2 regions of the Anaerotignum faecicola genome follow, and region 2 is predicted to be linked to the other one. Evidence: predicted binding sites of a transcription regulator. Region 2 holds the regulator's gene; the other holds the start of a gene.

Region 1 (3,414 bases), 150 kb from region 2:
CGAGGTAGGCATAGGTACGGATATGCAGCTGACGAATCAGCTCCAGATAGTAATCCAGAACCTCGAAGAAGGGTCTGCTTTCCTGCTTTGCCTTGGCATAAATCATAGGCAGATGCAGGCTGACCGCGCCGATATTGAACCGCCCGACGAACACAGGCTTGTCCTCTGCATCGGCAGGCTCCATGCCGCCCCGCTCAAACCAGGGGGAGAGGAAGGCTCTGCAGCCCATGGGGCTGATGATGGCACCGTATTTCTTGTAAATCTCCGCTACATAGCCCTCACCTGTCAGAGAAAGCCAATCGGGGTACATGCTCTTGGAGGAGCAGAGAATCCCTGCCTCAAAGACATCCTCCAATTCCTTTCCTGCGCCATGCAGGTTTTCGTCATAGAGGAACACCAGCTTCGGGAAAAGAACAGGCTTTTTGCAGTTCTTTTTGCCCTGCCCTTTTCTGCGGACATTCAGCATAGTGATGGATGCGATTTTCGCAAATTTGCCTGTGCCTGTGCCGAAGGTCATTGTGATGAAGGGGTAATCGCCGCGGCTGGACGCAACGGTATTGAATTTATATTCCCAGCCCTGAAAGCCCTGATCGAAATCCTTCTGGATATCCTTCATGGCTTCTCTGTCTGCGATGCGCGCGGTCAGACCCATATCGATATAGCGGCGGTAATATTTTTCGTAGCTTTTCTCCGCAAATGGCTCAAGGAGCAAATCCACGGAGGGCACAGTAAAGCCGCCGTATTGCTGGCTCGCCGCGGAAAGCACGATATCCCCGATGACATCGAAGGCAACCTCCAGTGTTTTCGGCTCGTTATACCAGAGATTCCCCATCTCAAAGCCGCCTGTCAGCACATCCTTCACGTTAAACAGGCAGCAGTTCATGGTGTCCCTTCTGGCAGACATATCATGGATATAAATATACCCATCCCGACACGCCTGCAGCTCCTCGGTTGTCATAAAAAATTTCTGATAAAGCTCCTTGTTGAGCTGATTATAAATCAAAGAACGCTTGGTGGAAACAAGGGCGCTGTCGGAGTTGCTGTTTTCCTTGTCCCCGATATACATGATGGATTGGCTTTTTTTATACACCTCATCCAGCATTTTTACAAAATCCTGCTTATAATTGCGGTAGTCCCGATAGCTTTTCGCAACCTCCGGCTTCACCTGCTCGAGGGCGGCTTCGACGATATTGTGCATTTCTGCGATGGGGATGCCCTCCCGCCCCAAAGAGCGTGCCTTATCCTCCACGAAGGAGCAGATGAAATCCAGCTCCTCCTGTGTGAATTTTACCATGGCACGATAAGCGGATTTATTAACTGCAACCACGACCTTCTGCACATTCCATGCCTCGTGGGTGTTATCCTTTTTGATGACATACATAAGCCTTCCTCCTTTTTCGGCAAGAAATAAAATTTTTGAGTATATCGAATACTATACTATATCTGGTGGTTAAAATCAATATATACGGCATATTTTAACAAGATATAGTTATTCTGCCTCATCGGAGAGCCTTGCCTGTCTGACCGCATGATGCCAGCCTGCCAGCTTTTCCTTGATTTTTTCACTTTCTGCCGCAGGGGAGAAGGCGGCGGAAACCTGCCAGTTGCGGCGGATTTCCGATAAATCTGCCCAATAGCCGACGGCAAGCCCTGCCAGATATGCCGCGCCGAGGGCAGTGGTTTCCAGTGTGGAGGGGCGTAAAACGGGTACGCCTGTGATATCGGACTGGAATTGCAGCAGGAAGGAATTTGCCGCCGCACCGCCGTCCACACGCAGCTCTGCGAGGGGAATGCCTGCATCCTGCTCCATAGCGTGGAGGACATCATAGGTTTGGTATGCCATGGACTCGACTGCCGCGCGCACGATATGACAGCGGTTTGCGCCGCGGGTCAGCCCTGTTAGGCAGCCGCGCGCGTAGGGGTCCCAATAGGGCGCGCCCAAGCCCACAAAGGCAGGCACGAGATAGACACCACAGGTATCGGGAACCTCTCTGCAAAGTCCTTCTGTTTCCCCGGCGGAGGAAATCAGCCCCAATTCATCGCGCAGCCATTGGATTGCCGCGCCTGCAACGAAAATAGAGCCCTCCAGTGCGTAGGTGATTTTGCCACCTAGACCCCATGCAATCGTGGTGACTAAGCCATTTTGCGAAAAAACGGGCTTGTCTCCTGTGTTCATCAGCAGAAAGCCGCCTGTGCCAAAGGTATTCTTGGCGGTGCCGGGGGAGAAGCACGCCTGCCCGAATAAGGCGGACTGCTGATCGCCTGCCGCCCCTGCAATCGGGATGCTTTCGCCAAAGAGAAGGGGGAGCGTGCTGCCGAAAATGCCGCTGGACGGGCGCACCTCGGGCAGGATGGAACGCGGGATTTCCAGTAGATCCAGAAGCTCGGTATCCCATTCCAGCGTATGGATATTGAACAGCATGGTACGGGAGGCGTTGGAATAATCGGTGGCATGAACCTGTCCGCCGGTTAGGTTCCAAATCAGCCAGGTATCAATGGTGCCGAAAAGCAGATTGCCGCTTTCTGCAAGTGCCTTTGCTTCGGGAACATTTTGCAGAATCCAGCGGATTTTTGTTGCGGAGAAATAGGCATCAATCAGAAGCCCTGTTTTTTTGCGGATTTTTTCGGTGTAGCCCTGCTCCTGCAAAGAATCACAATAGGGTGCGGTTCTTCTGCACTGCCAGACAATGGCATGATAAATCGGTTTTCCGTTGCGCTTGTCCCAGAGGATGGTGGTTTCGCGCTGGTTGGTGATGCCGATGGCGGCAATTTCCCTTGCGGAAATGCCAAGCTTGGCAATGGCATCGCGCGCAACCGAAAGCTGTGTTTCCCAGATTTCCAGAGCGTCATGCTCCACCCAGCCGGGGTGGGGATAGTATTGCTGAAATTCCTTCTGCGCAACGCTTTTCATCTGCCCGTTCTGGTCGAAAAGAATCGCGCGGGAGCTGGTTGTGCCTTGGTCTAAGGAAAGAATGTATTTCATGGGGAGCCCTCCTTTTTCTCAAAAAATTAGTATTGATTTTAGTATAGCAAAAAGCAAAGGAGGGAACAAGCGAACAGAAAAAAAGAACCCCCGCAGGCAGTGCGGGGGAAACGGGTTATCTCATGTAGGGGTTGGTTCTGCGTTCTGTTTCCAGCGTGGTGGCAGGGCCATGACCGGAATATACCTGATAATCCCCGGGGAGTGCGGCGAGCCTTTTCAGGGATTTTTTGATATCATCCCAATCGCCGGTGGGGAGGTCTGTTCTGCCGCAGGAGCCCTGAAACAGGGTATCGCCGCTGAAAATGATATCCTTGCCGATAAAGCAGATGGAGCCTACGGTATGTCCGGGGGTTTCCATTACGTCAAATTCCATATCGCCGACGGTTACCTTATCGCCCTCGGAAACCAGAATATCGGGGTGAACGATGATG
Region 2 (3,414 bases):
TGCCGCCGCCGCAATCAGCAAATCACTGCCCCTCGCATCAATCGCCTGTTTCTGCTCTTTTGTCCATCTGTTTGCCATCGCCGTTCCTCCCCACACTGCCCCCTCGGCTTACTGCGCCCGTTTCAAGCGGATGTGAAAGGGAACATAGCCCGTAAAGGAGCTCATAAAACTACTATAGGAATTATACCAGAAATTCCCGATGAATGCGAAGGAAAAACCACTCAGGGCTCTGTCACCGAATAAATACCGCGCCGTTGTTTTATGAAATAGCTCCTGAAAGCCGCTCTGATACAGCTCCGCACAGCAGTGTAGGAGCTCTGTCAGCTTCCTCTCCTGTCCACTCAGCGAAAAAACCGCTGTTAACCCTGTCCACATGCGTGTCCAGTCCAGTCCACTTTTCCTACGGCGGACCGTGCGAATCGTATGATAAATTGCTGCCAGCTTAAAAAAACGGTCAAGCGTTTTTTCATCCATTCGCCCCAGATTTTCCCGAAAATAGTTATACGCAAGCGGCGTTTCCAGAAAAACCTCATACGCATCTGCCGCCGTGCTTTCCACGCACTGCGCGAAAAATGCCCGCAAAAACGCATCCTCCAGCGCATACGCCCGCGCCGAAAGCCGCTCCCGTTCCGCCTCAATCCAAAGCGCCAGCTGCTCTTCCTTCTTTCTTTTTTTCCACATAAAAAATCACCTCCCCTTTATTGTAAAAGGAAAGGTGTGGCAGCTCCTGTTTTTTCTCCGCAAAATCAGACAGGCTCCCGCAAAATACGGGAGCCGCAGAATATTAGGTCGAAAACAGGGTTTCGACTTGTTGAAACAGCCTTTCTGTCGGGTTATCAGCACCCGCAGGCATTGCCGATGCTGTTGCTCTTGTTGTTGCCGCAGCAGCACAGCAAAATCAGAATCCACAGCCAGGAGCTGCTGTCGCCCCAGCTGCCGCAGCCATCATTATTGCCGCAGCAGCACAACAGAAGCAAGATCCAGATGATGTTTTCGTTCCCACAACCAAATCCACACATAATAAAATACCTCCTTAAGATAAAAGCATTCTTGTTACACTCCTATCCTATGAGGTATTTTGGAATTTCTTGCCTGTCTTGCTTTCGTTTTCCTGCGAAAAAAATTACTTCGGCAGAATCAAATCATTGATGCTGATGTCCACCGTAAAGCCGCCCATTTCATCCGCAATGCTGACCAGCCTGATGCTTTCTTCATCCACAAAATGCAGTACATGTGTCATTTTATTTATTTCCCCCAGAGAAACCAGATCTGCTTCCTCCGCAATGCCGTAGAAAAATGCCTGCATTCCGTTTCTGCGATAAAGCTCCATGATGGATAATGCAGCATCATAGCCTGCCTCTGTGCAGGTGAAAAGCGCCTTTGTCTGCACCTCTGCCATAAAATCATCCCTTCTTCTTTTCCACAAGCAGCTTTTCCAGCTCGTCAATAAAGGTATTGATATCCTTGAACTGACGATAAACCGATGCAAAGCGCACATACGCCACCTCGTCTACCTCTTTCAGACGATCCATCACCATATTGCCAATCTGCTTGCTTTCTACCTCTCTCTCACCCAGACCCATCAGCGTATTTTCAATATCATCCGCCAGCTCCTGAATTTGCTGTGCCGTAACGGGACGCTTGTTGCAGGATTTCATTACACCGTTGATAATCTTGGTTTTGTCGAAAATTTCTCTTGTACCATCATTTTTAATCACCGTAATCGGAATCATATCAATCCGCTCATATGTAGTGAAACGCTTGCCGCAGCTTTCGCAAAGGCGGCGGCGACGAATGACTGAGTTATCCTCCTGTCCGCGGGAATCGATTACCTTTGTATCATTATAATTGCAAAAAGGGCATTTCAAAGCCATTTCCTCCTTTAAATAGCATATAAACAGCATAAAAATCTATTCTTCAGTATAAAGGAGATTCTGCCGCAGGTCAACACCCGTCAGTCCCCATCTGTTCTTAGGATTTCCTCTCCATCCACCTCCACAAGAATGATATCGTCACCGATGCGGCGAATACACCGCCAAGGCACGAAAAATGCCCGTTCCTTTCCGAAGAAATTCCACTTACTGCCACATTCCGGAATGATCAATGTGCAGATTTTTCCGGAAATCGCATCCATCTCCAAATCGCAGACGCACCCCAACCGCCTTCCGTCGCAGATATTGATGACTTCCTTCTCCTGTAAGCAGGAAAACCGTTCCCATTTCATTTTTCTCTCCCCCATTTTTGGTAATCTTTTTTAATTTTATGCGAAAAAAGTCCGTCCGAAGGCTCACTTTCGGCAATCTGTTTAAATTCATATTTTTCACACTGTTCCTCTTGACGAGTTTCTTTGAATGCCATACAATATATATGCTTACCGTTTTAAACAAGACCTACATCTTGTGGTTTATTTGAGATAAAAATTCATTTGGATGGAAATAGAAAAAACAGGGAAAATCGGAAAGAGGGAATGATTATGATTACAACCATCACCAAAAGAGACGGGCGCACTGTGCATTTTGATATCAACAAAATCGCCAGTGCCATCGAAAAAGCCTTTGCAGCAACCATCGGCAAAAAGGATTACGCAATCTGCCTTGCACTTGCACAGGAGGTTTCCGATATTTTTGAAGAAAAACAAATTGACTCCCCTACGGTAGAGCAGATTCAGGATACCGTAGAGCGCGTACTGATTAACCACGGGCATGTACGCACCGCAAAGGCGTATATCCTCTATCGTGCAGAACGTACCAGAGTCAGAAACATGAACGACAGACTGATGAAAACCTTCGAGGACATCACCTACAAGGATGCAACCGACAGCGATATCAAGCGCGAAAACGCAAATATCGACGGCAACACCGCCATGGGCTCTATGCTGAAATACGGCTCCGAGGGCGCAAAGCATTTCTATGAAAGCTATGTGCTGAACCCCGCCCATTCCGAGGCGCACAGAAACGGGGATATTCATATTCATGATTTGGACTTCTATACACTGACAACCACCTGCTGCCAGATTGATTTAATCAAGCTGTTCCATGATGGCTTTTCCACAGGGCATGGTGTACTGAGAGAGCCAAACGATATCGCAAGCTATGCTTCTCTGGCTTGTATTGCTATCCAGTCCAACCAGAATGACCAGCACGGCGGTCAGTCTATCGCAAACTTTGATTATGGTCTGGCTCCCGGCGTTGCAAAAACCTACAAAAAACGCTATCGTTCCAACCTGACCTCCTTAATTGAGGTGATGGACTGCGCCGCGCATGCGAAAAAAACAAAGGAAATCTTCCAAACACTGACCGCAGAAAACCTGATTCCTACACTGGATGGCTCTCAGGCATATACCGACAGGGAAAGGGCACTGCTCATCGAGGCAGGCGTACCCGAAGAAATTCTGGACAAGATTCAGTCCTTCTC

The links. Region 2 encodes NrdR, which represses ribonucleotide reductase genes. Its sites were predicted from a motif close to CACAANATNTTGTG; they were not measured.
Region 1: nrdD (anaerobic ribonucleoside-triphosphate reductase) is a predicted target of NrdR. The motif match lies at 1,436-1,449, and genes of this name have one in related genera.

Annotation. Positions count from the first base shown of each region.
Region 1 covers NZ_BHVZ01000001.1:720,454-723,867, reverse strand. The annotation lists gene nrdD (anaerobic ribonucleoside-triphosphate reductase) at 1-1,381, opposite strand, end outside; gene glpK (glycerol kinase GlpK) at 1,490-2,983, opposite strand; gene EJE48_RS03490 (MBL fold metallo-hydrolase) at 3,099-3,414, opposite strand, start outside.
Region 2 covers NZ_BHVZ01000001.1:574,563-577,976, forward strand. The annotation lists gene addA (helicase-exonuclease AddAB subunit AddA) at 1-78, opposite strand, end outside; gene EJE48_RS02720 (hypothetical protein) at 109-681, opposite strand; gene EJE48_RS02725 (chorion class high-cysteine HCB protein 13) at 837-1,019, opposite strand; gene EJE48_RS02730 (hypothetical protein) at 1,124-1,399, opposite strand; gene nrdR (transcriptional regulator NrdR) at 1,404-1,868, opposite strand; gene EJE48_RS02740 (YlmC/YmxH family sporulation protein) at 1,955-2,224, opposite strand; gene EJE48_RS12235 (hypothetical protein) at 2,221-2,358, opposite strand; gene EJE48_RS02745 (anaerobic ribonucleoside triphosphate reductase) at 2,474-3,414, shown strand, end outside.